DNA from 2 places in the Bacillus spongicola genome. Region 2 is predicted to be linked to the other one. Evidence: riboswitches for the same ligand, from Rfam matches in the RefSeq annotation. Region 2 holds a riboswitch; the other holds the start of a gene.
The links. A riboswitch is a leader RNA that binds a small molecule or an ion and turns the genes downstream of it on or off. The one in region 2 is predicted to bind S-adenosylmethionine.
Positions count from the first base shown of each region.

Region 1 (16,744 bases), on a different contig from region 2:
TTCTTCCATTCTCATGCGTTCGTATGGGGAGTAGACATAAGCCACTGCATGTTCAGGGGATGGTGTTCCTTTTGAAACCATTCCTTGTTCAATCATTAAAATAGATAAATCCAAACTCGAAGCGACTCTCTCAGCCTCTTCATCGGTTTCTGCACAAATAACAAAAACCGCAACCATTCCTTTGGGTTCCTTTAGTCTTTCACTTGGTTGGAAACTTGTTTGATAATGGCGCATAAATTGAGGGCCGCCCTCCCCGTTGATAAACTGAGCAAATGTATAAGGTAATCCTTTTTCAGCTGCCAGCATCGCACTTGAAGGACTTGATCCTAACAGCCAAAGCTCAGGTGACGTTGGAATGATAGGGGTGGCTTTTAATCCATAATAAGGATGATCCTTAGGTAAAGAATCGGTCAAGTAATACTGTAATTCTTTAATTTGATTTGGGAATTCTCTTATGTCACTACGGCCTCCATTATTTAACGCCAAGGTGGCTCGTGGCATTCCACCAGGTGCTCTCCCTAAGCCCAGGTCAATTCGACCCGGATTCAATCCCTCTAACACTTTAAAGTTTTCAGCTACTTTATATGCGCTATAATGTGGAAGCATCACACCGCCTGAACCTACTTTAATCCGATATGTTTTAGCCGCCAGATGAGCAATTAACACTTCTGGCGATGAACCACCTAATGTCGTCGTATCATGATGTTCTGACACCCAAAACCGTTGATATCCTAGCTTTTCCACATGCTGAATTAACTCTTCCGTTTGTTTTAAAGCCTCTGTAGCGGTAAGTCCTTCCGCAATCGGCGTTTGATCTAGAACACTTAATTTTAATTCCATAAGGAAACAACTCCTTTAATTTCTGTGTCCCTTATTATAGGCAAATCTACGCTAATTACATAATCATTTGCTTTTAAGGATCAGGTAACATTTGTTTAAATAGCGATTAATCACGGCTCTTTTCGAATACATTGTTGCTTTTTCATCTAATTTTTGATTAAACTTTCCATTTCACTATTGTATTCCATCAAAAATAGACAAAATGATGTCCGAAACAAAGCTATATATCAGATAATGAACTGAGCTGAATAGCGACAAACTTTGAGAAAAACAGTCTGAATTAAAGATCAAGCATACTACAGAACTTTTTATTATTGCAGTTGGTGAGATTTCAAAGGTTCCTTCGAAATTGGCTATAAAAAACAAAAAACAACCGCTCGAAAGCGGTTGTTTCTTATTTTACTTGAATAGCAATACTTTTCCCACTTTTCCATCTGTACTCTCACCTGTAACACGGAATTTCACTCCATAATTTGGAATGTTTCGTCCTGCATCAGGAAGCTCAGTATTTAAGTAGTTATTGCTATCATTAAAGAGAGGGTTCCGTTTTGTATAATTATCTTTCATTGTAGTGCCAAGAAGATCCTTATAGTCTATAAACATTTTATTTGATTTATTCAAGCTAAATGCCGCATCATGCACTTGATAACGACTCGCTCCAAGCGATCCATCACTCCAATATTGAGCTTTTTGATCGGCATCTACTACACCAAGAAATCCATCACCCGGATGGGCTCCAGTCCAATTGTTGTCATAGCTATCATCTACATACCAAACGATTAATCCTTCATTAAATTCCATGATGCTGTTGCCGCGTTTAATATGCGCTAATCCTTCGTCCACGCCGTTATGGGTTCTCCATTCTAATAAGTAGTAGTGATCACTGTATAGCTTACCATCCGTTTTAGTAAAACCATCTAGATCCATCTGAGCTTCTCCCTCAGCATCATCGAATAACACTTCTGATCCATCGATTACTACTTGAACATCATCAACGTATAAGCCGGGTTCGGCTACAAATCCGTCGGTCCAATAGTTGATTCCTACTTGAATTTCTTTTCCAGCATAAGCACTTAGGTCAAAGCTAGCATCCACCCAGCCATTAGAAGATCCTGTAATTCCATGGCCAGGATTTTGGTCAAATTCATTTTCTGTTGTTGTGATATTACCTGGGATCGATACCCATCCACTTCCGTCATTTACCATGACTGAGCCGTAGTCCCAATCCTTTTCGATTTGATACCATGCTTTAAAATTGAGCTCACCATTTGCAGCATTTGTTAGGTCAACATTTGTCTGTAGATAATGGTTTAAATCATTTCCACTTCCACTGTGATATTCAGTGGAACCACTTGCTGGCGTATTAATGATCAGTTCTTTTTGCGGAAGGTTCACACGAAGAGCATCCAGATTTGTTCCCTTTGTAGCTCCTTCATCTAGAAGAACTTCTAAACCTTTACTATCTAAATCAGCGAGGTCCACTTCTCCGGCCTGTAACCAATTCCCACCATGAGCTGTCTGTAAAAACTCCTTCGACCATGCGCTAAATCCAGTCGGTTCTGTTCCCGGAATCTTTCCTGCCCAGCTACCACTTGACATGATCGACCAATAGGAAACGGGCTCGCCTTCTCCAGTATACTGTGTGTCATATTCATCTGGTAAACCTAAGTCATGACCATATTCATGAGCGAAAACCCCAGCTGCTCCATCTGCTGGTTCGATGGTATAATCATATGCAGCCATTTCCCCACCCCAATAGGGCACTGTTGCTTCCGTACCGTCTAAACCATACACATCGCCTAGATTCCAACGATGGGACCAGATGGCATCTTCTCCAAGTTGACCTCCACCCGCTTCTTGTCCAACCGATGAATGAACTACCATTAAATGGTCCACTAATCCATCTGCTTCACGATAGTTTCCATCACCATCTAAATCATACCGGTCCTCTTGGTCATAATCCGATAAATCCACACTTGGATCAGCTGCGGCTGCTTCAAGTGCTTCTCTTACAAGAGAACGAGCATCCGTATCATTGCTTTGGCCCTTTGGTGCGCCATAATATGCTGCCTCATGCTTCGCTTCATACCAGCCGGCTACTTTTCCATTGACGGTATAAGCTCCACCTGATTGTTGTTCATAATATTGCTTCATGGAAATTAATGTTTCACCATTCGGTCCTTCATACCCATTATCTCCGAAGACCATCTCTTGATAATGTTCTTTCATATAATCTCCGTAGTACATATCTGTGTCTTCAGGGTGAATATCATTTGCTTTAAAATCAGGGAATTCTACTAATAACACTAAAACTTCGTCTGATCGTACTTCCCCATCGTAATTTTCTTCAACTAGTCCTGCAGGAGTGTTCTTTTTAGCTTGTCCAAGTTTATTTCCTTTGCCATTGGTAAAAGAATTTCCTTGGAGCTTGTCTTTCATTTGTTCACTTAGTTTTAACTCTTGTTCGTGTAATTCGCCCTCTTCTTGCATTTGCTTCGCGTTCTCAGCTACATTTTTCAAGTAGCTTTTTACGGCAGCCTCTGCTTCCGCTCCAGTCGCGTTTTTGGAAAGCTTACCGCTTTTTTTAAGCATTTCCATTAATCTTTCTTCATTCGCTAGAGCTAAATCTACAGGACCTCCAACCGAGTGACTATGTTCTTTTGCAACAGACTTTGATGCCTGAATCTTTGTCTCTACTAAATTCATGGCATTGGTTGACGCAGGAAGAGTGAAAGCCCCCAATGATAAGGCTGCTACCATCGCCGCGTTCATAATTTTTTTACCTACCAAATTGAATTCCTCCCCTTATATGTAACTTGCTTATTTAGCATAGTGTATTATTTCGGAATAATCACTATTTTCAATCAATTTCAGTTATATAGGCCTATACTTTTGTTAAAACCACCGATAAAGCAGCTGATTGCTGAGGCTTTCTAGCTAATAAGATCATTTCTCATAACAGGGCCAAAAACCACAAAAAAAACGACCCAAGAGTCGTTTTTACTATTTATAAAAGAATTTAATCGTATACATTGTGACTATTTCATCTGATTTTTGATTAAATCGCCCATTTCACTGCTGATTTCCATTAAACATAGACGAAATGATGCCCGAAACAAAACTATATCACCGTTTATAGACTGGTGCGAAAAGCCACAAACTTTGCGAAAACACCCTTATAAAATAATGTTTGACTTGCACCGTAGAGGATTGGCTTCCACAGTTATAATTGAGGCCACTCTGATTCTTACCCTTCATTCCAAACTTCTTCTAGTTGAATACTCAAAATGCATTGGGGTGACAGATTAAGAGTGCCCACCTTAAAGTCGGTTTGCACGCCCTAAAAAGCTATTCTGATACTTTCGATACACCCGACCATTAGCGTAAAAAAAACGAGAAATAAAACCACTTTGTTTAATGATTTTTTTAGCTAATGCATTTACTTCCCTTTGTTGAGTTACTTTTTCATCAGATAAATACACCCCTAGTAATCCTCGATTGATTAATCGGTGAAATTCACGATGAGGAAGATTCTTTGTTTGCTCATCTGCTTGTGAGAGAAAATGCTGAAGTCGTTCAAATAATTGTTGATTATCTTGATAATAGAAGCAAAAATTCAAATCGCCCTCCTCAAGATCTTCTTCTTGATCAATAAAGTAATCTAATAAAATATGTAGCCCTTGAATATAGGGAAAGTACCCATTTCTAACCATTTCGCCATATTCTGATCGAAAGTCCTCTCTTAATGAATAAGAAACTAGGCAAAAAATCCCTAATGTAGATCCGCTACACGCCGAGAATTCATGCCAATCCATGGTTGGTAGTGAGGGTTGATGTACCTGAAACCAGGATCTTAGGCGTTCTTCTCGCTCTTCCACACACACATGTTTATGGATCTGTAAATCGCAATAATAGTGGCAAAGCTCTAAAAGATAGGGGCGAATCTCTTCATAGGGAGAAATCCGTTTAAGGACGTTTTGGCATGTTACCACAAGATCACGCAAATAATGAAGATCCCCCTGAGATTTCCGCAGACGGTAATAGTCTTTAGGAGTTTCCTCTATCGATAAGCAATCGTTCATCGATTCATGGAGAGCACTAAAATCATCAGGATCAAGTGAGGTACTCCGATCACATAGATTATCCAAGTAATCACTAATTGTTTGATAGGCTACAATAAATTTTATTGCTTCTTCCATACGATTTCCCGCTAATAATGCTAAAATTGCCCCTCCTTCACAGTGAAAGGTCTTCCCTTTAATACTCTGCACAGCTTGCTTCCGAAGTTCATCGTCCGGAATAAGCGAAGCTCGTTCTTTCCAATAATTTAATTCTTTGTGAACCATTGGAAAGACCTTTCGATACACATTTGCCATCAACGGAATAGGTGTCACAGGAACCGACATGCTTCCACCTCACTTTTTCATTTTTTTATCTAAAACTAGTTGATTAATAACAAAATTCACCGAATACTGAAACACGTCATCTCTTTTTTCTTCACTAAACACTTCATGATAATAGTGCGGCCATTCCTTATAGTGCTTATCCGAACTCTGGACTTGGTTAAACCATGATTTCACCCCAGATTTATCAACAATCTGATCATCTCCACCTTGAATGACTAACAGAGGGAGATCTTGCAATTTCTCACTATGACGAAAAGCAAGTTTTATCGATTTCACAAGCTCACGGTACCACCGAACGGACACTTTCGTTAGGTACAAAGAATCATTACAATCCATTTCTTTAATGTCTTGATTTTTCGTTGCCATATCTATGGTAAGGCCTGATGAGAATTTTGTTTTAGGTCTAACTTCGTTTAATCCAAATGAAAGAACATTTAAGATCATCGAAGGAGGGCGCAAAAGCCCTAAACAAGGAGAAGAAAGGATAAGTCCCTTTACTTTTAATCTGTGCTCTTGAAATAAGCGGACAGCAATCAACCCTCCCATACTATGACCCATCACATAAATAGGTAAATCATACTCCATTGCCCCTCCTATCCAATCTTTCACTTCCATTATATATTCATTAAAGGTTTCGATATGTCCTCTATTTCTCCTGGAAGTGATTCCGTGTCCAGGAAGATCGCCCATCACCACGTGAAAATTAGATGATCTCCACATTTCAATTAACCATTTGTATCGTCCATGGTGCTCCATTGCTCCATGAATAATTACAACAACACCTTGCGGATTTTCTGCCTCCCATTTCCACATAAAAAATTCCTCCAAACTCCTTCATGAACAGAGCTATTTTTTGATACACTATCTCTATGACTGTTTTATAAAGGAGAATTTATATGATCTATTCCTATCATGACACTTATCCTCAAATTTCATCCTCAGCGTTTATTGCTGATTTCGTCACGATATCAGGAGACGTGAAGATTGGCGATAAATCCAGCATTTGGTTTAACACCGTAATACGAGGTGATGTTGCCCCAACTATAATTGGAAACAAAGTAAATATTCAAGATAATTGTGTTCTTCACCAAAGCCCAAATAATCCGCTTATTTTGGAAGATCAAGTGACCGTGGGGCATAGCGTGATTTTACATAGTTGCAAAATCAGGAAAAAAGCACTGATTGGTATGGGTTCCATTATTTTGGACAAGGCAGAAATTGGAGCAGGAGCCTTTATTGGAGCAGGAAGCTTAGTTCCACAAGGAAAAGTAATTCCTCCTAATTCACTTGCATTTGGCAGACCCGCTAAAGTCATTCGAGAATTAACGGTTGAGGACATACAAGATATGGAGCGCATTTCTCGAGAGTACGCAGAGAAAGCTCAGTACTATAAATCGATACAAAAATAGCAAAAAAGCGGAATTCTTTGATAGAATTCCGCTTTTTTGCTTAAAGGCTCTTTTCTAATACTTTGTTGGTATCGAATCTAATAATAAAAGGAAATCAACGTTTTTTCTTTTATTAAGTTAGGAAAAAGACGAAAAGATGACCCGAATCCTATTCCTATCAAAGATATTTTTAAACCGAAAAGCCACAATCATTGAGAAAAACAGCCCGATTCATTCATGATTAGTTGTTAAGAGCTTGTGTTTTTAATGCTTCTGCTTTATCTGTACGCTCCCAAGGTAAATCAAGATCATTACGGCCAAAGTGACCATAAGCAGCTGTTTGCTTATAAATTGGGCGTCTTAAGTCAAGCATTTTGATAATACCAGCTGGTCGTAAATCAAAGTTATTGCTCACAACATCAATTAATGTTTCTTCACTTACATCGCTTGTTCCAAATGTATCAATGGAAATGGAAACAGGCTTGGCAACACCAATGGCATACGCTAGCTGCACTTCACATTTATCGGCTAAACCAGCAGCCACGATGTTTTTCGCCACATAACGTGCAGCGTAGGCTGCCGAACGATCTACTTTCGTTGCATCTTTACCAGAGAATGCCCCACCGCCGTGACGAGCATACCCACCATATGTGTCCACAATAATCTTACGACCAGTTAGACCTGCATCTCCTTGTGGTCCGCCAATAACGAAACGGCCCGTTGGATTGATGAAGTATTTTGTTTCATCATCAATCAATTCTTTCGGAACGATTGGATTTATGACGTATTCTTTCAGATTTCGTTGAATTTGCTCTAAGCTCACTTCTGGATGATGTTGGGTAGAAATGACAATCGTATCAATACGAACGGGGTGATTGTTCTCATCATACTCAACCGTCACTTGTGTTTTTCCATCTGGACGAAGGTAAGGAAGAACTTCGTCTTTTCGTACTTCTGTCAAGCGACGAGATAATTTATGCGCTAGAGAAATAGGTAGTGGCATTAATTCTTTTGTTTCATTACAAGCAAATCCAAACATCAATCCTTGGTCCCCTGCGCCAATGGCATCGATTTCCTCGTCGGACATATGTCCCTCTCGAGCTTCTAGAGCTTGGTCAACACCCATCGCAATATCAGCAGATTGCTCATCAATAGCCGTTAAAACAGCACATGTTTCCGCATCGAAACCATACTTTGCACGAGTGTAACCAATTCCCTTAACGGTCTCACGTACGATTTTAGGAATATCCACATACGTGCTTGTTGTAATTTCACCCGCTACAAGGACAAGTCCTGTGGTGACCGACGTTTCACAAGCGACACGAGCATTCGGATCTTTATCTAAAATTGCATCCAAAATAGAATCTGAGATTTGATCACAAATTTTATCTGGATGTCCTTCTGTTACTGATTCTGAAGTAAATAAATGGCGTTTCTTTGTCAATCTATATTCCTCCCTAAAAGTTAATTGCAGTGCTTGAAGCGACCAATCTATATGTAATTTCTCGCCTTATGTCTGCAGGATTAATCTTCACGGTACTCATTTCCCTTAGTAGTATGAAATAAACTCCGGGTTTTTAGTCACAGACCACAATATTAAACCGTGTTAACATTGCTCAATTCACTTATTAGAATTCAAACTAAAAAACCTTTCCTACTTCAAAAGAGGAAAGGTTTTGAATACAACATCGCGCCTTTCACTCTCATCACTCAAGGGATTTACCTTGCAGGTTAGCACCTTTCTCAGTTACTACTGTAAATGAGTAGGTTGCTGGGTTTCCTAGGGCCTGTCCCTCCACCAGCTCGGAATAAGAGTATCCGTTCAAATTTCTATAATATCTAAAGCCGACGGTAGTGTCAATCCATTTCCCTTACATATCACCAATTTTTTTAATGGGATCTTTTCGTACACTATGTTGCTTTTGACACAAAGAAAAAACAGGCAGTAGGGTTTTTTCGATTGATTTCTTCCTTTTTATCTAGAAATGAAGAATTTTTCATTAGGAAAAGAGCACGAAGTCATACAAGTCAAGGGATTTCTTCTTATTCGAACCCATCTAAAAACGAGGATCCAGCTTTTTTCATGGCATCATTTCGTTTTTTTCTGATGTGAAACACCTGAGCAAAGTAGAGGATACCATCTAAAATTAGATGAAATAACAACAATGTATACGAAAAAATCCTTATGCTAAACCTCGCCTTAGAACTTCCTAAGAATCCCCTATTATTCTTTACAACATAGACTAATGCAAGGAACTATTTGACGAATTGATGACAAATTAGAAACATTAAGAAAATGAGCTTCATTAGTATAGACTAATGATTTGAATGTGTTATACTAATGATGAGTGAACATTGGGGTTAAAAATATAGACAAAGGTAGGTTTATTATTATGAATTCAGTGAGCATGTCTAGTGAATTAATGGAACTATTAGCGGGAGAAAATATTCAACTTCAACTGTCTGTACCTACGTTAGTGGAAAAGGTATTACACCGAAATGAAGGTGTTTTGACTGCTTCAGGAGCTGTTCGTGCGGAAACAGGAAAATACACTGGGCGTTCTCCAAAAGACAAGTATATCGTTGAAGAAGATTCTTCAAGCAGCAAAATTGATTGGGGTTCAGTAAACCAACCGATTTCCTCTGAAAAATTTGATAATCTTTACCATAAAGTCATCAAGCATCTGGAAGAACAAGATGAAGTTTTCGTCTTTAAAGGCTTCGCAGGCGCTGATCATAAACATAGAATGCCGATACAAGTTATTAACGAGTATGCGTGGCATAATTTATTTGCTCATCAATTATTCATACGCCCAACAGAGGAAGAACTTGATAATCATCAAGCACAATTTACGGTGATCTCTGCTCCGAATTTTAAAGCCGTTCCAGAAGAAGATGGTACCCATTCAGAAACCTTCATCATAGTTTCCTTTGATAAGAGAACTGTGCTCATTGGCGGCACGGAATACGCTGGCGAAATGAAGAAATCGATTTTCTCAGTAATGAACTATATGCTTCCTGAGCAAGATATTTTGTCCATGCACTGCTCTGCTAATGTTGGATTTGAAGGGGATGTCGCCTTATTTTTCGGATTATCCGGAACAGGAAAGACAACGCTTTCAGCCGATGAGAATCGTCGCCTAATTGGAGATGATGAGCATGGATGGTCTCCAAATGGTGTATTTAATATCGAGGGCGGCTGCTATGCAAAGTGTATTGGACTGACTCGTGATAAAGAGCCACAGATTTTTGATGCTATTCGCTTTGGCTCTGTGTTAGAAAATGTTGTTTTACATGAGGACTCGCGCTTACCTGATTATGAAGATAATTCATTAACAGAAAATACTCGAGCAGCCTACCCGATTGATGCAGTAGATAATATTGTTGTACCAAGTATCGCTGGGCACCCGAATACGATTATCTTTTTAACAGCTGATGCATTTGGTGTTTTACCTCCTATTAGTAAACTAACAAAAGAACAAGCCATGTATCATTTCTTAAGTGGTTATACATCCAAACTCGCCGGAACAGAGCGTGGCATCACTTCACCACAAGCTACTTTCTCTACATGTTTTGGCTCACCATTCCTTCCTCTTCCAGCTCAGCGCTATGCTGAAATGCTAGGGAAGAAGATCGATGAACATAATGCAAAAGTATTTTTAGTTAATACGGGTTGGACCGGAGGAGAATACGGAACCGGTAACCGAATGAAACTGGGCTATACTCGGGCAATGGTTCAAGCAGCGCTAGAAGGTGAGCTTGATAACGTTGAAACGGTAAAGGGTGAAATATTTGGATTAGCTATTCCTTTGCACGTTCCTGGCGTACCAGACGAAGTATTACAACCTGCAAAAACATGGGCCAATTCGAGTGACTATGAGAAGAAAGCGAAGGAGCTTTCCGAAAAATTCCGTCAAAATTTTAAAAAGTTTTCGAATGTGTCCCCAGAAATCAAACAACTAGGTGGACCGATCGCCTAAAAAAAGCCCCCACGCTTCGTGGGGGGCTTTTTTAATTTGTTGAGTTCAAAGACTGAAGTTCGTATGTAAGATGTGTTTGGTCATTTTCCCAAACGAGCTTCTGGATGACAGCTATCCCACTAATGTCGCTGTTTATTGTTTTTCTTACTTCAACTGGAATATGAAGTGGATACATTCGGTAGCCGTCTTTTTTCAGACAAAACAAATTCTGTTCTGCACGCTCTTCCTTCCCTTTTGTAACAATCATTGTATTTAGTTCTATCGGCATTCCCATCAATGAGTCACCTCTTTTACTTTTATCGTATCATATCAGCCCTGTTTCTTCATCCAACTACATAAATCTTTCACCATTCTCCGGTTTATATGCGGTGGAAAATAATGAGTATACTGTTCAAAATACCAGCTTTCAACTGCTTTATTCAGATTAATTAGCTGTTTTTCTAAACGATATGCATGTTCAATCGATACGTTTTGGTCTTTGTGCCCGTGAATAAGTAGGGTAGGTGCTTGAATCCTCTCTAAAGAAGAAAGGGGTGTTCGATATTCATAGGCTTCAGGAAGTTTATGCGGACTTCCACCTATTACTCGCTTCATCATTCGACGTAGATCTTTTCTCTCGCTATACGTAAGGAACATATCCGAAACGCCCGCCCAAGATACCACAGTAGCAACCTCTTTACATTCAATGGCAGTGAAAAGCGCCATGATTCCGCCACGTGAAAAGCCAAACACATGAATTCTATTCGGATTCACGTTATCTTGCTGTTTTAATAATTGGAAACCCGAAATCGCATCATATCGGTCTTTCCCGCCGAAATCCTCATGACCTTCCCCTCCTTGATTTCCACGATAAAAAGGAGCAAATACAATAAAACCATGGGAGGCAAATTGGGTAATTCGAGCCGGACGAACCTTCCCTACATTTTTTATTCCACCACGCAAATACAAAAAACCGTCTAACTTCCCCTCAATTTTAGGTTTAGCAAGAAGTCCTTTCACGTTTAATCCTTGGGAACGATACGTCACTAACCATAACTCAACATTTGGATGCGGGGACGGGAATTCCTGTTTACTTACGATTTCTCCTTCATTCAAGTTTAGTCATCCTTTCAATCTAGATAGGCGTTCACACATTTTTCTATACCACATAGTATATCGTAGCAAAAATGATTATTGGTATGGAGGGAATATAAGCATGAAACGATTGTTCATTTATGTAGCTATGAGCATCCTATTCATCATGCTCTTTAGCGGTTGTAACAACAGTTCTTCGGATTTAGAAAAAGTTAGTGTAGCAGAAGTAACTAGGTCTATATTCTATGCGCCAGAGTATGTAGCGATTGAAAAAGGGTTTTTTGGGGAGCAAGGATTGGATATTGAACTCAAAACCACCTGGGGTGGAGATAAAACCATGACCACATTATTATCTGACGGAGCAGACATTGCGCTCGTAGGCTCTGAAACGACCATCTATGTCTATGCCCAAGGAACAATTGATCCTGTGATCAACTTCGCCCAACTAACCCAAACGGATGGAACCTTTCTTGTTTCCCGAGAAGAGGTTGAAGACTTTGAGTGGAATCAACTAAAAGGAGCCACGTTTCTCGGACAACGTAAAGGCGGTATGCCGCAAATGGTTGGTGAATATGTTCTGAAACAAAGAGGAATTGACCCCCAAAACGATCTTCAACTCATTCAAAACATTGATTTTGCCAATATTGCCAACGCCTTTGCTTCTGGAACAGGTGACTATGTTCAATTATTCGAACCGACCGCGTCCATTTTTGAAGCTGAAGGAAAAGGGCATATCGTCGCTTCATTTGGTGAGCAATCAGGATTTGTCCCCTACACAACTTTTATGGCAAAAGAAAGCTACATGACAGAAAATAAGGAAACGGTTGAAAAGTTTACAGCAGCCTTGTACCAAGCTCAACTATGGGTAGAAACACATAGCGCTAAAGAAATTGCCGAAGTCATTCAACCGTATTTTGAAGACACTGACATTTCTTTAATTGAAACAGTCGTAAATCGGTATAAATCCCAAGGGTCCTATGCTCAAGACCCACTACTTGATGAAAATGAATGGGAAAATCTCCAGAATATTATGGATGAAGCTGGTGAATTACCAAGGGCCGTAAAACACAGCACCCTTGTAAACACGTCTATCGCTGAAAAAGTGATGGAATAGTTGCATTAAAGAAGAGGCGAAGCAGATGAACGTACTAGAACTTCATTCCATTTCACACCTCTATTTTACGACAAAATCCGTCGTAAATGCCTTAGAGGATGTTTCATTAACCGTCACCGAGGGTGAGTTCATATCATTGATTGGTCCGAGTGGGTGCGGGAAAACGACGCTTTTATCGATTATCGCCGGACTGTTAGAGCCTACTAGAGGAACAGTTTCCATTCCCGAAAACAACTCGATTGGTTATATGTTGCAACAAGATTATCTTTATCCTTGGAAAACAATTGAAGAAAATATTTTATTAGGACTAAAGATTGATCTACAACTTGATGAAAAACACAAAAAATATGCCCTCTCTCTCTTATCAGAAATGGGCTTGCAAGGAACAGAAAATCAGTTCCCTAGACAACTCTCAGGAGGGATGAGACAAAGAGCAGCTCTTGTTCGGACCTTAGCTCTCTCCCCTAAACTTCTTTTATTAGATGAACCTTTTTCAGCTCTTGATTATCAAACCAAACTAAAACTTGAAAATCTTGTCGTTCAAACATTAAAGCAACTGAATAAAAGTGCCGTTTTGGTGACACATGATATTAGTGAGGCAATTGCGATGAGTGATCGAATTCTCTTATTCTCACCAAGACCTGGGCGTTTGTATAAAGAATTTAACATTCCTACTGCCATTCGCGAATTGTCACCATTTGAAGCCAGGAATTCAGCAGACTTTTCTCTCCTTTTTGCAGAAGTATGGAAGGAGATGGAGAACATTGAAAAGCAATAGTAACCAAGAACACCTCCATTCTCAATATGTTCGATCCCAACAAAAAGAGAAACGTCATATTTTTTATACGCAAGTGACCATTTTCATTTTATTTTTTGCAAGTTGGCAACTTTTTAGCACCAATCACTGGATTGATCCCTTGCTTTTTAGCTCTCCAACCAAAATCTTCAACCTGTTTCTTGAAAAATTACTAAATGGATCTATTCTTATTCACATTGGGGTTACATTGACAGAAACCATCATCGGTTTTCTATTAGGAACATTAACCGGAACACTACTAGCAGCTCTCCTGTGGTGGTCACCGTTTTTGTCGAAAGTATCTGATCCTTATTTAGTCATCTTAAATGCAATGCCAAAAGTAGCATTAGGACCTATATTAATTGTGGCTTTAGGACCAGGATTTCTTTCGATCATTGCTATGGGGATGATCATTTCGGTTATCATTACGACTATTGTCGTTTACACTGCGTTCAGAGAAGTCGATGTCAACTATATTAAAGTACTCCAGACCTTTCATGCATCTCGAACACAAATTTTTAAAGAATGCGTTCTTCCAGCTTCTTTTCCAAGCATTATTTCCACATTAAAAGTGAATGTCGGCTTATCTTGGGTAGGAGTTATCGTTGGAGAGTTTCTTGTATCACAGAAAGGACTTGGCTACCTTATTATCTACGGATTCCAAGTCTTTAATTTTACCTTAGTTCTGCTGGCGTTGTTATTAATTGCCTTCTTCGCCACAATTATGTATAAATTTGTTGAAATGCTCCAACAAAAATTAATTAAAGACGACTTATAAGCTGCCTTCTGGGAGCTTTTTTTGTGCAAGAACTGATAATACTAATGGCAAAAGCTGATCTTTCATAATAAAGCTAAATTCTGATTTTTGCACTTGATCAAGAATATCCCCTGAAATAAGTACTGGACCCTTCGTCTCAAGGTAGGAATCTTTGTGTTCAAGGCGCACAATGTCCGCATAAAACACTCTTTTCACAAAAGGAGTGTCTTTATCGTGAACCAAATACTCTCCTAGCGGTACCAGATCTTGAATAATGCCACCAGTCTCCTCAAAAACTTCCCTTCTAGCTGCTTCTTCTATACTCTCTCCCTTTTCTACTTTCCCCCCAGGAAACTCTAATCCTCTTTTTTTATGTATAGTAAGAAGCCACTCCTGTCGATACCTTGCTAAGACAAATACATGTTGAGCCATTTTTGCAAAGGCATTGATCGATGGTGAGAACTGCACAAACTGTCCATTTTGATCCATAAACTGTTGCATAACATCCCTCCTCTTTCCTATTATACCGATTTTCGATCCTTATTTCTTTGGCTTTGTTTTTAATAATGGCTCTTTTCACTTACTTTGTTGCTGTAGCATACCAAAAAGGATGGGAACACCCTTTTCTTTCCTCATTTCGTGTTAAAAATGATGCAAAAAGATGCCCGAACTCATTCTTCATCACGATAGGGGAGGGCTTATTCGAAAAGCCACAATCTTTGCTGAAGGCTCTTTTCGTATACATTGTGGCTATTTCATCTGGTTTTTGATTAAATCACTGATTCCCATTAAAAATAGACGGATCTAGCTGCAGCGACTAGGGACTAGGGCATTTCGTAAATGATGCCCGAAGCAAAGCTATATCATCGTTTATAGACTAGTGCGAAAAGCAACAAACTTTGCGAAAACAGCCTTAATAATTGTATTGCAAACAGGCTTCCCGGGAATTCGTGTCCGAAAAGGTTCAACAATGGATTCACCAGGAAGATGATTTGCGTATTGGTTTGATTTTTCTAGTCTTTAAATCGAATAAATGAAGAATTTCTCCAAAATTTCATATACACTGCACAAATTATTGAATTTCTTCGTAGCAAAGGTCGATGAAGAAATCATCGACCTTTGCTTGCACTCCCTCGATATTGGGGTTATTGTTAGAGTTATAGTAGCAAATATTTTTCTTCCACCCCAATTACTGGAATAGTTAAGGTAAAATATTCATCTTGCCAATATGCTCTCTGGCTTCCTCATCACCTAATTCGTAAATCGTAGCATAAATCTGCTGGAGATTTTGATCATAAGCATCATTTTCTCGATCGTAATGATATTGAATATAAGGTACATGTGCTCGGAAAAAACTTTGCCAATCTGTTGAATAGTTAGAGTCAAACAAGTCTCTTAAGTAGGTGATTTCCTCGTCATTTGCTGAGATTTTAAACTCCCAAGGAGAGTCTGTTGAAGAACTAGAAATTTCTCCTGTGCTAATACCAATATAATAAGTTCTTTTATTTTCTGCCGACATTACTTCACCTCATTTAGTTATCTTTTCCCCTAGAAGGCGTATCTTTATTCTTAAAAATCATTAAAGATGCTGATCATTCTTCTTATTATTTGAGATAAGTACACCCGCTTGCCCTGCATTCTCTATGATTGATATCCATTTTTCATATTAATAATATTGGGTTGTATTACGAATAAAATCCGAATTAAATAATATAGTATCCAGTAAATAGACTATAGCTACAAAAAAATCAACCCCTGTTTTTTTGTCCTTGATCCAGTACAATTAGTAAGAACATCGCCAAAGGCAGTTGCGGCTTTTTTTCACTTGTGTAGTAGTGATAATAACAGCAAACCTCAATCAACATGATATATATTGATAAGAAAAGAAAAAACATTTGATGGTTAAGCACAAATATCCTTGTTTTATTTTTTCATTGGTATTTTTAAAAATATATTTCCGTCCCTGTCCTTCTTTTTTGTGTATCCTCATTTAATTGAATGAACGAAGGTTCTACATCCAACGGTTATTAAACATGAAACAGGGTACAAAATAAGTGAAGGTAAATCCATGTTTATGTATGCTATATCCTCTAATTGTTCTTGCTATTTCTCGTTCAACTGGTCAAACTATTAAGAAAGGCGGTGATATTGTGAAGCTAGTCGATGAATTATATGAATTATATCGTGGTAGAATTCGAGGGACTGAAGAGGATCTAGACATGATTACACTTACCGTATTAGAGCATTTATCAAGGGAAGAGTTATTGGAGATGATTCATGATATGGAGCATCACGAACTCGAATATTTCGTCCGTTTATACATATTTGAGTCCTTAAAACAGAAAATCATCAAAGAAGAGGATCAAGATATTTCTTCTTCTGAATACAG
Region 1 is NZ_JAYKTS010000015.1:75,394-92,137, forward strand. It holds gene U8D43_RS11605 (LLM class flavin-dependent oxidoreductase) at 1-840, opposite strand, end outside; gene U8D43_RS11610 (immune inhibitor A domain-containing protein) at 1,240-3,612, opposite strand; gene tbcS (tetraprenyl-beta-curcumene synthase) at 4,161-5,246, opposite strand; gene U8D43_RS11620 (alpha/beta fold hydrolase) at 5,256-6,059, opposite strand; gene U8D43_RS11625 (gamma carbonic anhydrase) at 6,143-6,655, shown strand; gene metK (methionine adenosyltransferase) at 6,876-8,078, opposite strand; SAM riboswitch class I at 8,335-8,449, opposite strand; gene pckA (phosphoenolpyruvate carboxykinase (ATP)) at 9,028-10,614, shown strand; gene U8D43_RS11640 (DUF2584 domain-containing protein) at 10,646-10,888, opposite strand; gene U8D43_RS11645 (alpha/beta hydrolase family protein) at 10,924-11,709, opposite strand; gene U8D43_RS11650 (ABC transporter substrate-binding protein) at 11,855-12,802, shown strand; gene U8D43_RS11655 (ABC transporter ATP-binding protein) at 12,828-13,580, shown strand; gene U8D43_RS11660 (ABC transporter permease) at 13,567-14,376, shown strand; gene ytkD (RNA deprotection pyrophosphohydrolase) at 14,371-14,856, opposite strand; gene U8D43_RS11670 (hydrolase) at 15,557-15,874, opposite strand; gene U8D43_RS11675 (DUF6154 family protein) at 16,410-16,744, shown strand, end outside.
Region 1: it holds a riboswitch for S-adenosylmethionine, as region 2 does, so the genes downstream of both, metK (methionine adenosyltransferase) here and U8D43_RS12865 (homocysteine synthase) in region 2, are expected to answer to the same signal.

Region 2 (16,744 bases):
AATCCGCTCCACCAACCACGCTCCTTTTCTGTTCCGACAGCACAGTGATGACCGGTTAAAGCATGACAAACTAGGATAACTGGTGAACCTATCTTTCCGACCCTTTCATACGCTAGTTCAACCTGATGCAGCTCAGTACCCTCTTCAAAGCAAAATGAATCTAGAAGCACTCTTCCCTCTGTTCTCAAAGTCATACCCTCCTTACGATTGAGGAGCAGTTGAAACAGAGTTTTGCGCTTTTTGAATCGCTTCTGATAGATCCGCTAATAAGTCTTTCTTCGATTCAATCCCAATTGATAGTCGGATCAAGTCCTCTGTAACACCGGATGCCTTCAGTTCATTTGCTTTAAGCTGTTGATGGGTCGTCGATACTGGATGGATAATCAGTGATTTCGCGTCACCGACATTGGCCACATGAGACCATAGTTCAACGTGATCAATAATTCTTTTTCCGATCTCTCGCCCACCCTTTACACCGAAGTTAACGATTGCTCCGTACCCTCTTTTCAAATAGGTCTCAGCTAAGTTTTTCGAACGGTGGGAGTCTAGTCCCGGATAGGAAACCCAGGCCACTTCAGGATGTTGCTCAAGGTACTGAGCAATTTCTAGCGCATTCTCATTATGTCTTTCCATTCTTAAATGCAAGGTTTCAAGTCCTTGTAAAAGCAAAAAGGCATTATGAGGGCTTAAGCAAGCACCAATATCACGGAGGAGCTGAACACGAAGCTTAATAATAAATGCAGCTTCGCCGATATCACGGGCGTACACTAGACCATGATAGCTTGAATCCGGCTCTGTAAAGCCTGGGAATTTCTCGCTATTATAATCAAATTTCCCTCCATCGATCACCACACCTCCAATCGCTGTTCCGTGACCACCAATCCACTTTGTCGCAGAATGAATGACAATATCCGCTCCGTATTTAAGTGGTTGCGAGAGATATGGAGTCGCAAACGTATTATCAACAATGAGGGGAATACCATTTTCATGAGCAATGTCAGCTATTTTTTCAATATCCAATATGTCTAAACTTGGATTTCCGATCGTCTCGCCGAACAGCGCTTTTGTATTGGATGTAATTGCCTTCCGAAAATTTTCTGGGTCCACGGGATCAACAAACTTTACTTGAATACCATACTTTGGCAAGGTGGTAGAAAATAAATTATACGTCCCCCCATAAAGGGTTGAAGCAGCGACAATCTCATCCCCTGCACTTGCAATGTTTAAAATGGAAAGCGTGATTGCTGCCATTCCTGATGAAACCGCCAGTGCACCCACACCACCTTCGAGCAAGGCCAAGCGCTGTTCCAAGACATCTACCGTTGGATTGCCAATTCGGGTATAAATATTCCCCGGTTCTTCTAATGAAAATAGCTTTGCCGCATGCTCGCTGTTATCAAATACGTAGGAAGTGGTTTGATAAATTGGAACAGCTCGTGATCCTGTAGTTGGATCGGACTGCTGACCACCGTGCAGCAATAAAGTCTCAATATCGTACGTTTTTTTCTCCATCATCATACCCCCTAATAGTTTTAAAACCGAAATCATTTTCGACTGGATCAGGAAGAACGCCGGGAAAGTAAGGATTAGAATAGCAAAAAACCCTCTTCACGAAGAAGAGGGTGGTTTAAACGAACTCCTCCTCTCATCTTCCAGGCATACACCTGTAGGATTTAGCACCTTTTCAAGCTAATTACACTTGAAGGTTGCCGGGCTTCATAGGGCCTATTCCCTCCGCCGCTCTCGATAAGAGTATTTAATTGTCAGTAATCATATCTTAAAGTGAATTATAGCGGATGAATGGAAGAACGTCAATTAGTTTTTTAAATTTTCAGTTTTATTCACAATAAATAATCATAAAGGTTTTGTTTTAGTGGTTGAATTTGAATACATCAATAGGCATTTCTGTAGACTAGTTGTAGTCCTATTCGGTTTATGCCAACTCTTAGTACTCACAGGCCTCTCCATCTCCATCACCTTCGAAAATAGCCAATCATTGCTTCTTTGCCTGTGTAATAGCAGATGAAAATTGTTCAATAATGTCTTCTGCTTCTTCAATTCCAACTGAAATTCTTACTACTCGTTCGTTAATCCCGAGTTGTTGCTGCGCTTCCTGCGGGAGTGCACGATGACTTGTTCCGATCGGATAAGATACGGTTGTTTCGACTCCGGCTAAAGATGGGACAATTTTTATCCATAGAAGAGCAGAGAAAAAGCCGCTCATGTCGCTGCCTTCTTGAAGCTCGATCGTCACAATCGCTCCATTACCTTTTTCCGCTAGATTGTTCGGATAATAGACTGTTTTCACTTGCACATTTTCTCTTAATGATCGTGCCAACTTTTCGGCATTGAACGATTGCTTGTCCATTCGAAGAGCCAGTGTTTTCACACCTCGACACGCAAGCCAAGCATCAAATGGGCTTAAATTCAAGCCAAGATTCACCACTTTTTCACGTGCTTTCAAAACGAGGTCCTCCCTGCCAGTCACGACGCCTGCGGTAACATCGCTATGACCACCAATGTATTTTGTAGCACTATGAACGACAAGATCCGCGCCTACTAAAAAAGGCTGCACGAGAAACGGGGTAGGGAAAGTATTATCAATCATTAAATAGTGTTTATGTTTCTTCGCTAATTCAACTAAAAAAGGAATATCCTCCACTCTCAAGAATGGATTCGTAACCGTTTCCGAGTAGAGAAGCTTCGTTTCTGGCCGGATTGCTTCTTCAATCGCCTGTTTATTTAAAAAATCCACAAACGAAACGTCTATTCCAAATTGCGCAAGCTCCACTGCTAATAAATGATACGTCCCACCATATAAATCTTCGGCGGCTACGATATGGTCTCCTGCTCCTAGAACCGCTAAAATACCGACCAAAATAGCTCCTAACCCAGAAGAAACTGCTACGCCTGTTGGCGCACCTTCTAAACCTGCCACAGTTTGACCAAGTTCATCCGTGTTAGGATTTCCCACCCGCGAGTATAAATAAGGGGATCTCCCTTCATAATAGCCTTCAAGTTCCTCTAAGTTTGAAAAAGAAAAGACGGATGTTTGATAGATCGGGGTTGCTTTACTATGTATATTGTTTGTTTGAAGCTTATGAGCATGAACCACTTTTGAATTAAACTTCATCTTAATTACCTCCACATTTTAAAACGGGACAGCTTAGCTGTCCCGTTTCGTTAGATTGATTGTAGTCCATTTACTAAGCGTCCTTCAATGTCAACTGCCATTGATTTTAAATCAGGTTGATCGATCATTTCAATCAGTTTACCTTATCGTGCCATATCAATTTTCGTTAGACTTTTTTCACTATAGACTGTGACTTTACACGGAAGAAAATAGCTAACTAACATGCTTTGTTCAAGCACTTTTTTCGCTTCAAGTGGATTACATACTTTTAAAATGACTACTTCTTCTGCAAAGTCTAATCCTTTTTCTTCTAGTATTCCCCTTAGATCTAATTTCCAGAGCAACCCAAACTATTCCTCTATTAAGGCCACTTCGGCTTTTTCAACCGTTTCTTCAACGGAATATGAGACTTCTTTTTTAAAGAAACCTTCTACGACATTTCTTCAACGATTGCCTCGAGCATTTCTTCGTTCATCGGACCAATTCGCTTCTCATAAATGATTCCGTTTGTTGAAATAAAATAGGTCGTTGGAATAGCCAACACCTTATACTCTTCCCCTACTTGTCCTGTTTCGTCTAAAAGAACAGGGAAAGTAAGCTCATACTCTTCTACAAATTCTTGAAGCGCTTTTAAACCTCGATCCTGTTTCGTCAAATTCACAGCTAAAATTTCTACATTTTGTTCATCTTGATTTTCTTCATAATAATTTTGCATATGAGGCATCTCTGCTTTACACGGAGAACACCAAGTAGCCCAGAAATTCAGCACTACTTTTTTCCCTTTTAGGTCGGATAGATTGATGGATTTACCGTCTAACGTTGATAAGGTGAAATTAGGTGGAGCATCTCCCTTTTCTATTCCTATTTCTGACTGTGCCCAAACCTCTTTTTCTGAATTGTCGTCTGTATTCCAAATATTAAGCACTAAAATAAGCATAAGAAGAAGTAGAAACAGACCAAAAAATATTTTTTTCTTCATTTAACGACTCCCTTTCCTCTGTTGAATCGTAAAAAAGATCAGCATTATCGCATAAATGAGCATAGGAGCACTCAACAGTTCGCCTCGAACAGAATACAGCGTTCCTTGAAAGAGTGTAAACAAGCAGAGCAAAGGAATTTCACTAACCGTATTCCTTCCGCTTTTCCAAAACCAGGCTAAAAACAATAAATTCACTACATTTAGAAGCAGTAAAGCGGGAGTCAATTCTTGATTGAAACATAGAAAAGCACCTTCATATACGACTATTAGTATGACCCATGCTTGTAGAAATACCCTTTGATTGGGTCTATTCCAAAGGTAAAACAGGGAAAATAAAACCCCTAAAATAAATCCCTTCACACCGCCATGAAAATAAACAATCGTAAAAGGGTGGTGGATACTCGTGGTAAAATCAAATAGCAGCACACTCAACTTCCATGTCAAAAATATGGTAAAAAGCAGATTGCTATAAAGATCTCGAACTTCTTTGGATTGGGTGAAATGCAAATATACACCGGTAACAGACACAGCAAATACTATTGCCACCCAGGACGCGGGGAAATAAAATGCCCCGATATGATACCAACTCATGAGCACACTCCGTTCAGTGAGGATGGGTGAAAATCTTGAACGAAGTACTATAAGATATTTCGTTGTAGAGTAGTCTATTCACCTTATCTTATACCCTAAAGTCTATTTTAATGATTGTCAATTTCGGAAAAGAAAAAACACAACTCTATCAAAATTCCTTTGACAAAGTTGTGTTTTTTACTTGATTTTTAGTAGAAACTAATAAAATTAGAAATTTATATATCGACGAGGGTTGACTGCGTTGGATTTGCTTCCATTCCAACCGCCTTCATGAACTTCAAAGTGTAAATGTTGACCATAGGAATAACCGGTATTACCCATTACACCAATTTGTTGACCCTTCGTTACGTATTGCAAATTAGCTACCGCTCTTGATGATAAATGGGCATAAACGGTTGTGATTGTTCGACCATTAATGTCATGCGAAATATAGACAACATTTCCATAACTAGAGCTGTAATAGCTTTTAGAAACAACCCCATTTGCTGCTGCATAAACAGGTACATATCCTTTTGCAGCAATATCCATTCCGTAATGGAAACGAGTTTTTCCATTTAAGATGTCATAGCCATATTCAGTGGAGATATACCCACTAGCTGGTCTTGTCCAATCACTATATGATGGGGTGGGTTTCGGCGCTGGTGCAGGCGTAGATGAACCTCCACCTCCACTATTTTCAGATGACTCTGCAGCACGGGCTGCTTCAGCTTCGGCAGCTCTTCTTTGTCGCTCTTCTTCTGCTTTAATTTTCGCAATCTGAATGGCTTCGGCTTCAGCAGCCCGAATTTCATTTTCGAGACCTTGACTCATTTCATGCAATTCAGCTGCATGATCATGCAACTCTTCTTTTTCTATTTCAAGATTCGACTGCTCGCTTTCTAGCTGATTTAAAAGCTTGTCCTTTTCAGCTTTCTTGCCGTTTAATTCAGCTTTCAAACTTTCTAGTTTATTCTTTGCCTCTGTTAAACTTTCAAGCTTCTCTTCTACTTCTTTTTGCTTAGTCTCTAAAGCCTCTTTATCTCTTTTCTGGTCATCTAAAATGCTTTTATCCGCACTCACAATCGTGTTGACGGCGGAAACTCGAGAGATAAAATCTGAAAAGCTTTTTGCTCCAAGAAGTACATCTATGTAACTTGCACTTCCACCTTTTTGTTGAACGGTTCTTGCCCGTTCCTCTAAAAGTTCATTTCGTTCTTCTATTTTTTTAATAAGTTCTTCTATTTCTAGCTTTAAGGCGTCAATTTCAGCATTGGTTTTGTCTATTTCAACCGTTTTTTCTTGGATTTTAGTGTTCGCATCCGTAATCTCTTTGTCTAAACTAGCAATTTGGGTTTTGATGTTCATTTGCTTCCCAATATTTTCTTCTATTTCGTTTTGTTTTTGGGATATATCACCTTCAACTGCTTCTTTTTCTTGCTCAATTTGATTTTTTTCTTGTTTTAATTTATCGACCGATTCTGCAAAACCAGCGCTTGGGAAGCTTCCTACTATCAACATCCCAGCTACCGATAAGGCCATTAGTGACTTTTTATTCACGATGCAAACCCCTTTCACTCCTGAACTTCAGTTCTATATTTTTAAGAATTTACGAACAGACATCATACTTCCCCAGACACCAATTAAACAGCCCATTAATAGAATCAGAATATTGACTTGATAAATAAACGGAGTCATCTCTAATAGTGAGAAAAAATAGTTTTGTAGTTTTGGTTCAATATAGTCATAAGCATAGTAATAACCGGATGATACAAGAACAATTGGTATAATCGATCCAAGAATTCCAAGCCATAGTCCTTCTAATATAAACGGCCAACGGACAAACCAATTCGTTGCGCCAACTAGTTTCATAATTTCTATTTCACGACGACGAGCAACTATCGTAATTTTTATCGTATTAGAAATTAAAAACATCGCTGTAAATAATAAACCAATTATTAGTACTAAGCCGACATTCCGGCTAATTTTGAAGAACGTAAACAGTTTTTCAATTTTAGATTCTCCATAGACCGCGTCTTGAACATTCTCTAGTTTTTTTATTTGGCTGGTAATGTTTCTTGTGTCTTGCGGTGTTTCTGCTTTCACAATAAAAGCGTTATATAAAGGGTTTTCTTGTTCAAAAATCCCAAATTCGTCTCCAACATCATCGATCAGGTTTTTCAGTTCGCTCTCTTTAGATGAGAATTCAACGTTTTCAACACCCGCTAGCCTCGTAATCTTTTCTTGGGCTAATTGGATGGCTTCCTGATCGGCCTCTAGGGTAAGATACACTTTAATTTCAACATCATTCTCAATATCTGAAGCAATTTTATTCATATTTAGCATGAGAACAACAAAGACGCCAACAAGTAATAGCGTCACAGTTACAGCACTTGCGGAAGCGAATGTCATCCAACTATTCCGAACGATATTTTTTAAGCTCTCGCGAAAGTGCCGTAGAATGGTATTAATTTTCATAGCCGTAATCACCTCGTTGTTCGTCTCGAACGATTCTGCCATTTTCAATTGCGATGACTCGATGACGAATAGCATTTACAATTTCACGATTATGGGTTGCCATAATGATCGTCGTTCCTCGCGTATTGATTTCTTCAAAAAGGTTCATAATTTCCCAAGAAGTTTCCGGATCTAAGTTTCCTGTCGGTTCATCAGCAATCACTAGCTTTGGAGTGTTAACAATCGAACGGGCAATCGAAACACGCTGTTGTTCTCCACCTGAAAGCTCATTTGGTAACATTCTAGCTTTATGCTTTAAGCCAACTAATTCTAATACTTCTAGTACTTTCTTTTTTATAACCGAAGACGATTCCTCGATTACTTCCAAAGCAAATGCAACATTTTCATAGACTGTTAACGAAGGAAGCAATTTAAAGTCTTGGAATACAACACCCATACTTCGTCTCAAGTATGGAACACGATGATTTTTCAAAGTTCCCGTGTCTATTCCATTAATAATAACTTCACCCGAAGTCGGTTTCTCTTCACGATACATCAATTTTATAAAGGTAGATTTACCGGCACCACTAGGCCCTACCACATAAATAAACTCACCTTGCTTTATTTCAATATCAATTCCATTGGCTGCAATAATGCCATTTCGATATTCTTTATACACTTTGTTCATTTTAATCATCTAGTAATCACCTAATTTGTTTATTGGATAACTATTAAAATAGTCTCATATTTCGGTGGTTATGGGCTTTTGTCAAATCGACTCGAAATTTGCCCACATTTCATTATAGCATCAGTCTTTTATGAGGTCATGGATATTTGTATTACAGTTTCTTTTCATTTTTGAAAAGGAGTGAAAAGAAGTTGCAATACTTGACCAATACAGCTTTCATTCTGTTAAATTACGTTTTTACGATAATATCGTTGCCTATTACATATTAATGTAGGGGGTAGGTGATTTCCATGTTAATTTTTACCATGTGTGGGTTTTTGTCGAATAGGGATTATTTACTTGAAGAAACACAAGGAGGTACTAAGTTCTATCGGACTATTAAATTAATGTTAACTACAAATATATCATACTTTATAACTAGATAACCCAAATAGTGAAGGCCGTTCGTTCAGCAGTGAGGAACAAATGCTGAATCAGAACTATTGTCATAGGGAGACTTTTTTACTTTGTTTGGGACATTGATCAAACGACCAAAGACCAAACAAGTCTTCTACAAATACTTACCTACCGATTTGGATAAATAATCTTTTAAGTCATCTCTCGCTTGTATAACTAAATTTGCTTTATATCGTTATTTCATCGCACTTTTTTCAATAAGCTGTTAACTTAGCTTATCATAATAGGAGTTTATTGGGAACATACCTCGTATGACTTTAGAGGGTATCCCATAACCACTTGAAATTGAAAACACCACTAACAAGGCTCTTTTGGAAGCAATTTATGTACCTTAATAAATAGGACTTGCTGTATCTACCGCATTTTCCGCAAGATAATTACAGAAAAAATGAAGGTAATCGTCGAACAGTATATTTAAAAGCTATTTTCGCAAAGTTTACTGCTTTTCGAACTAGTCAGTTTATAAATAAGGATTTAGCTCTGTTTCGAGGCTTCTTTTCATCTGTTTTTGCGTCCTACTATTAGACATATTTAAACGATCCCCCATTTCGGAAACGAATGCTTTTTCTCATATATATAACTGTCTCTGTTATTTTTCATTTAATTCGATGGATTTTTACGAAAAGGAAGGTGAGGAATTGCTTGTGCAACATTAATAGCCAGGTAAGCAGCAATTATCTTCCATTTTTCATCACGAACAGGTAGCTTGGACAGATTTTTACCCTGTGATCCACTTGAATACCTCACAGTGTTCATGATACTCAAAGAAGATTCGTTTAAAATCATTTGTTTCCATAATAGAAAAATACCACAACCAAAAGGCGGTGGTAGAACAAGATTATATACTTCCTTGTCTTTTAAATGGCTATTTCTGCAAAGTTTATTGCTTTCGATTCAGTCTATAAACGGTGATATATCTTCGTTTCGGGGCATCTTTTCGTCTGTTTTTGATGTAAACCAACAGCAAAAGGGAGGATTTCATCTGATGTTAGATTAAATAACAACTATAAATACGAAAAGAGCCTTGATGAAAAACACTAGAAAAATGGGTATTCCAGCAAAATTAGATCAAGTTGCAACAATGGTTACGAAAGAGCCGTTGAAAAAGAACAAGGCATACACCTTGTTCTCAACTGTTACTTTTTGTTTGCTAACCATTCTGCGACAGCTTCTGCTTCTTCGCCCTTGATGATTTCTTTTGGCATTTGGCCTTCGCCATTATTAATAATGCTTAAGATTTCCTCTTTACTAAGTGAAGATCCGATGTTATCAAGTTTTGGCCCAAATCCACCTTCCAGGTTTCCACCATGACAAGATGCACATTTTTGATCGACGATTTTTTCAACATCGACGTTTGTGGCAACGGTTGAATCTGTCGTTTCTTCTGTTGTTTCGTTTTTGTCTGTTTCCGTACCTGTTGTTCCATCATCACCACCACATGCAGCCAGCACGAGTGAAGTTCCAAGCATTAATGCAAAAAGTTTTTTCTTCATAAATTACTCCCCCTTTGGGAAAAAGTAGAATTACGTATATATTATACCAAGTTTACACCCGTTTGAAACCCTCGCCGACAACTTCCGAAGAGTCTGTAACGACGATAAAAGCCGTTGGATCAATGCTTTTGACTAGTTGTTTCAATTTTGTGAATTCCGTCTGATCGACGACACACATTAAAATCGGTCGTTCATCATCGGTATAACCACCGTATGCTGATAGTTTTGTCACACCACGGTCAATTTTATTCAAAATACCATCACGAATTTCCTCTTGACGATTAGTGATGATTAACGTCATTTTGGAACGACCGATGCCCACTTGTACTAAATCAATCGTTTTGCTTGTCACGTACAAGCCTATCATCGCATATAAGCCTCTTTCGATATCAAAAACAAGTGCAGCTGACAACACAATTAATCCATCGATTAATGCGACACAAGTACCTAGCGATAAACCCGTGTATTTATTAATAATTTGTGCAGCTAAGTCCGTTCCACCTGTCGAAGCTTTTCCTCTGAACACAATCCCAAGACCAAGGCCAACCCCAATCCCTCCAAAAAGCGCCCCTAGTAGAGGATCTAATGTCCAAGGGTCCCAATCTTTAGTTAAAAAAACAACAAGAGGTAAAAATATTGTACCGACCGCTGTTTTAATACCAAATTGAAATCCAAGAAAAATAAGACCGGCAATAAAGAGGGGGATATTTAACGCCCATTGAACGTAAGCTGGCTCCCAATTCAGTAGTCCCTTTAAAATCGTAGAAATACCGCTTACTCCGCCTGACGCCACCTCATTTGGTAATAAAAAAACATTAAACGTAATCGCGACAATTACCGAACCACTGATCACGGCCAAATATTCAAATAATTTATCTAAAAACGGATTTGCGGGCTCTCCGCGTCTTCGCTTATTACTCTTCACCATCTAGTTAACTCCCTTTCTTAACAGTATGTGTAATTTCTCCGAAAACATGCCGTTAAGGAGTATATCATGTCGAAAAATGACTGTAAATAACACTGCTATACCGCGGTGAAGGGACGGTTACCCCACCGTGATTCCGCGCAGTAAAAAAACTGACGGTAATCGCCAGCTTTTTGAATGATTCAATTAGTTAATTCGTGAACGCAAATACGAATTAATAAACAAGTCAAGATCACCGTCCATTACCGCATGGACATTTCCCATTTCGGCATTCGTCCGGTGGTCCTTTACCATTGAATAGGGATGAAATACATACGAACGAATTTGGCTTCCCCAACCGATTTCTTTTTGTTCCCCACGAATTTCAAGAAGCTGTTCTTGCTGCTCCTCGATTTTCTTTTGGTACAACTTTGCTTTTAACATCTTCATCGCATGATCGCGGTTTTTTATTTGTGAGCGCTCCGATTGACACGTCACAACTATATTTGTTGGAAGATGCGTAATACGGACCGCTGAATCAGTCGTATTGATATGCTGTCCTCCTGCCCCACTCGCACGATAGGTGTCAATTTTCAAATCTTCGGTTCGAATATCAATTTCAATTTCATCATTAAATTCCGGCACAACTTCACATGAAGCAAAAGACGTATGACGGCGACCCGATGAGTCAAACGGCGAAATCCGCACGAGACGATGGACCCCTTTTTCCGCTTTTAAATAGCCGTAAGCGTTATGCCCCTTAATAAGAAGCGTCACACTTTTGATGCCCGCCTCATCCCCTGGAAGATAATCCAACGTTTCCACCTTAAAGCCCCGTTTCTCTGCCCAACGCGTATACATTCGCAGTAGCATGGAACCCCAATCTTGAGACTCTGTCCCGCCTGCACCAGGATGAAGTTCTAAAATGGCGTTATTTTTATCATACTGTTCACTTAAGAGAAGCTGTAGCTCAAAGGTACTCAATCGTTCTACTAACTCTACCAACTCCGATTCAAGCTCCGCTTGTAATTCGGCATCGTCTTCTTCTTTTACAAGTTCGTATGTTACTTCTAGGTTTTCATGTGTTTCTTGCAACTCATTGTACTCATTTACGAGTTCCTTAAGCCCGTTCACCTCATTAATAACACCTTGAGCGGCTTGTTGATCGTTCCAAAAATTTGGATCAACCATTTCTTCATCTAATTCAGCAATTCGAGCTTCTTTGTTTTCGAGGTCAAAGAGACCCCCTAAAGTCCGCTAATTTTTTTGCTGTATTTTCTAATTCTGCTCTCATTTCTGCTAGTTCCATTGCAATCACCTCTTGATTTATTTTATACCGAGACTTTCCTGGCCTCTCTTGGAAAGTCATTTTTCTTAAGAAATCCTGTATTTAGCCACCGAACCCATTTTTTCACTGTTCCTATTTACTTTTTGGCTATTTTCACAATGTTTGTTGCTTACCGTACCCGTCTATGAACGGTGATATAGCTTTGTTTCGGGGCATTTTTTCGCTTTTTTTGATGTGAATCACCTACAAAACGGTGGATTCCATCTAAATTTAGACTAGATAGCAACCATCTATACGAAAGGGCCTTACTTGATAAAAGCTGAATCGGGAAAAATCCTTGTTTTCCGCAACAGTGTATTTACCGTAAAAATAATCGAATGTGGGCATTTTTTGATCAAAATCACTGAAAAATTGGAGGACCTTATCCTCTAGTAACCGCGCGTGCGAAAGAAGTCTTTATCAAAGGCTCTTTTCGCATACTTTATTGTTCTAGCATACAAAAAACGGATGGAAACGCTCTATTCTTTCCTCATCTCAGATTAAAAAAGATGCAAAAAGATACCCAAAGTCAATCTCCATCACGATAGGAGGGCAAATTCAAAAAATCACAATCTTTGTGAAAGGCTCTTTTCGCATACATTGTGGCTATATCACCGTTTACAGACTAGTTCGAAAGCAACAAACTATGCGAAAATAGCCTAGTAAAACAGTCTTATCAAAAACCAGTATGGTGCTTGGCTCGTAGCCAAACACCATACGCGGTCTTATCCGTGACAGTTTTTATATTTTTTCCCACTACCGCATGGGCATGGATCGTTACGGCCGGTGATTTCATCTTTACGAACTGGCTGGCGTTTTTTGACTTTTCCATCGCCTTCTTTAGGGTTAACTGCTTGACCTTTAGCCACTTCTTGACGTTGGAGGTTGTTACGAATCTGAGCTTTCATAGCCAATCTCGCTGAATCTTCTTCAATTGCTTCAATCATCGCTTCAAACATGATGAAGCCCTCATTTTGATACTCGCGAAGTGGATCATTTTGACCGTAAGCGCGCAAGTGAATTCCTTGACGAAGGTGATCCATCGCATCAATATGATCAATCCATTTCGTATCTACAGCTCGAAGTAGTACAACTCGTTCAAACTCACGCATGCGCTCAGAAGACATCTCTTCTTCTTTCTCGTTATAGCGAGTGAGTACTTTTTGGAAAATATATTCCGTCATCTCATCTGGATTTTTCCCCGTTAAATCAGCAATCGTAATCTCGCCTTCTTGAAGGAGACTCGCGGCTGTATAATCTACTAATCCTTGTAGATTCCATTTTTCCTGATCTTCAGCTAGTGATGCATGAGCATCAACCTGTCTTTGGATCACGGAGCGTAGCATCGTTTCCACGATTCCACGTAGATTTTCTGAATTTAAGACCTCGTTCCGTTGTGCATAGATAATCTCACGTTGCTGACGTAAAACATCATCGTATTGAAGCAGTTGTTTACGAGAATCAAAGTTATTTCCCTCTACTCGCTTCTGCGCACTTTCAACCGCACGACTAACCATTTTACTTTGGATCGGTTGGGAATCTTCCATCCCTAAGCGTGCCATCATCGATTTCATATTATCCGAACCAAATCGGCGCATCAATTCATCCTCCATCGAGAGATAGAATTGTGTCACCCCTGGATCCCCTTGACGACCTGAACGACCACGAAGCTGATTATCAATTCGGCGAGACTCATGACGCTCTGTACCGATAACAGCTAAACCGCCTAATTCTAATACGCCTTTACCCAGTTTAATGTCTGTTCCACGACCCGCCATATTTGTCGCTATCGTAATGGCTCCAGGCTGTCCCGCGTCTAAAATAATTTCGGCTTCTCGTCCGTGATTTTTCGCATTTAATACATTATGTCGAACACCTTTTTTCGTAAGAAGCTTGGAAATGAGTTCAGACGTTTCAATCGCGACTGTTCCGACTAATACCGGCTGTCCTTTTTCAAAACGTTCGGCAATATCCTCCACCACTGCACGAAACTTGCCTTCCATCGATGCATAAATCAGATCAGCGCGGTCATCACGAACAATCGGTTTATTCGTCGGTATCACAATAACATTCATATTGTAGATATTACGAAATTCCTCTTCTTCGGTCTTTGCCGTACCGGTCATGCCTGCCAGCTTTTCATACATACGGAAATAGTTTTGGAACGTAATCGTCGCCATTGTCATGCTTTCATTTTGTACTTCAAGGCCTTCTTTTGCTTCAATCGCTTGGTGAAGGCCATCACTGTATCGGCGTCCCTTCATTAGACGACCTGTGAATGAATCAACGATCACGATTTCGCCCTCTTGCACAACATAATCAACATCATTATGCATGCTGACATGTGCTTTTAACGCTTGATTTATATGATGAAGTAGCTTTACATGACTTAGATCAAATAAATTTTCAATATTAAAGGCCTTTTCCGCCTTGGAAATACCGTCTTCTGTTAACAGAACACCTTTTGTTTTCTCATCATACGTATAATCACTATCTTTGCTTAACATCCGCACAAACGCATTGGCTTGAACATACAACTGTGCCGAACGAGCGGCTTGCCCTGAAATAATGAGCGGCGTACGCGCTTCATCAATCAAGATGGAATCGACTTCATCAATCACTGCATAATTTAGTGGACGCTGTACTTTATGCTCACTATAGAGAACCATATTGTCGCGAAGATAATCAAAACCAAATTCATTATTCGTTCCATATGTAATATCAGCTAAATAAGCTTCTCGCTTTTCCTCTTTAGTTAAAGAATTTAAGTTCAACCCTACCGTTAATCCTAGGAATTCAAAGAGATTACCCATTTCTTCGGCATCACGACTGGCTAAATATTCATTCACGGTTACAACATGAACGCCTTTTCCTGAAAGAGCATTCAAATAAACAGGCATCGTTGCCGTTAAGGTTTTACCTTCCCCAGTTTTCATTTCAGATATATTCCCTTCATGAAGGGTAACCCCACCAATGAGCTGTACGGAATATGGATATAAACCAAGAACACGACGGGCCCCTTCACGGACAACCGCAAACGCTTCGACTAATAAATCCTCTAACGTTTCGCCACTTTGGAAACGCTCTTTAAATTCGACCGTTTTCCCGCGTAGCTCTTCATCGCTTAATCGCTCCATGTCTGCCGCTAGCACATCAATTTCCTCGGCAAATTTTTCTGCTTTTTTTAATTCGCGTTTATTGCTATCAAAAACTTTGTTTAAAAATCCAAGCATGTAATAACGCTCCTTTGTTTAGTCTTACAAGATGTCGTCAAAGAAATTCGACCTATTTATATTCTTGTAAATAACTCACAATCTTTCTTCTAATATTACCACTTCACCATAGGGGTGACAACTTATGAAATACAATCGATTGAGTCTACAGAATTTCGTTTTTTTGTCTAAAGGAAAAGAAATTAAATTACTACATTGCATACGAAAAAAGCCTTTAAAAAAGGCATACCCCTTAGGAGCATGCCTTTTCATGAATCATGAAGCTGATTCGTTTATGAAGGTTGAATCGCCAATCCTTCTTTTTGGGAAAGTACATCATCCATAACTTCCACCATTTCTTTGCTTTTTTTCGAAATGGATTGTGGGGATACGTCAAAACTTGATGCAATTTCTTTTTGCAGAAGATTCACGTGTTTCGGTAAATAATGTTTCACCGCTTCCACCATTGCTGCTGCGTATACGTTCGGATTACGCATGGATGGTTGTGCTCGTTCTAAATATTGTTGAAGAAGGTCACTGACAAATTCTACTTGTTCTGCTTCTTCGCTGTTCGCTTCAAGATAAGTTTGCAAGGAAGAAAGGGCCGTTTCATAGGAAACCTTATTAAATTTTGATTTCCCCTTAATCTTTGGCTTCGCACCGACCGTTTTACTTACTTCATACGCTTCGAAAGAATGAGCGACGAATTCGAAAAAGTGATTCTCTACCTTATCTTTTACATTTTTTTTAGCATAAGCGGTCAGTTCTTCCCCTAATCCAGGGAAAATAAAATATTGCCCAAATAATGACTGAGTTTCTCCGTATGAAAGAACCACCCCTATTAAAAAGCTATTCTTCGTAATATCTGAATCACTTTCTTTTACGGTAACAAATTCACCTGTCAGTGAGTTCTCTACCGTCACAAATCCATCACTGATACTAGTCACTGTTCCTGCAACAAAGGGCGCCTGCTTCCAAGCTGCCACACTCTCCTGTGATTGTGGACGTAGAATATTGTCCACATATTTATCGATAAACGCGTTAGCCAACGTTTGATTTTCTGTATTTTTATAAAGAAATAGAGACCAAATGGTAAAAGCCATTTCATAGATTTCTTCATCTTTTGCAAACCACTTGTGATTAGCAAAATAAGTTTGATAGCTCTCAGCCATATCTTCATTAATTTTCGTGTAAACACTCTCTATCAATTGCATTTGCACCGTATCAAGCTCTGTATGAATAAGATCCTGAACGGAGATACTCCCTGTTTTCCCACAACATTTTTTGTATTTTTTTCCACTGCCACAAGGACATGGTTCATTTCTACCTATTTCCATCTTTTGCTTCATCCTTTAATTCTGTCTTTTATCTAGGCTGTTTTCTTAAAATTTCTAGCTTTTCGTATCAGTTTATTATCTAAGAAAATCATAACCTCTCTATCATAAAACAAATAGAGGAAAAGAAAAAGGAAGTTGAGGTCGATACAACATTTCTTGATTGGAAATGGATTATCGTTTCATTCGTTCTG
Region 2 is NZ_JAYKTS010000018.1:14,622-31,365, reverse strand. It holds gene metX (homoserine O-acetyltransferase MetX) at 1-194, opposite strand, end outside; gene U8D43_RS12865 (homocysteine synthase) at 202-1,512, opposite strand; SAM riboswitch class I at 1,643-1,753, opposite strand; gene U8D43_RS12860 (trans-sulfuration enzyme family protein) at 1,994-3,133, opposite strand; gene U8D43_RS12855 (DUF302 domain-containing protein) at 3,277-3,477, opposite strand; gene U8D43_RS12850 (peroxiredoxin family protein) at 3,564-4,112, opposite strand; gene U8D43_RS12845 (hypothetical protein) at 4,113-4,703, opposite strand; gene U8D43_RS12840 (murein hydrolase activator EnvC family protein) at 4,911-6,239, opposite strand; gene ftsX (permease-like cell division protein FtsX) at 6,273-7,157, opposite strand; gene ftsE (cell division ATP-binding protein FtsE) at 7,147-7,833, opposite strand; gene cccB (cytochrome c551) at 9,417-9,773, opposite strand; gene U8D43_RS12820 (YitT family protein) at 9,826-10,701, opposite strand; one part of gene prfB (peptide chain release factor 2) at 10,885-11,913, opposite strand; one part of gene prfB (peptide chain release factor 2) at 11,915-11,986, opposite strand; gene secA (preprotein translocase subunit SecA) at 12,730-15,237, opposite strand; gene U8D43_RS12805 (SEC-C metal-binding domain-containing protein) at 15,510-16,553, opposite strand.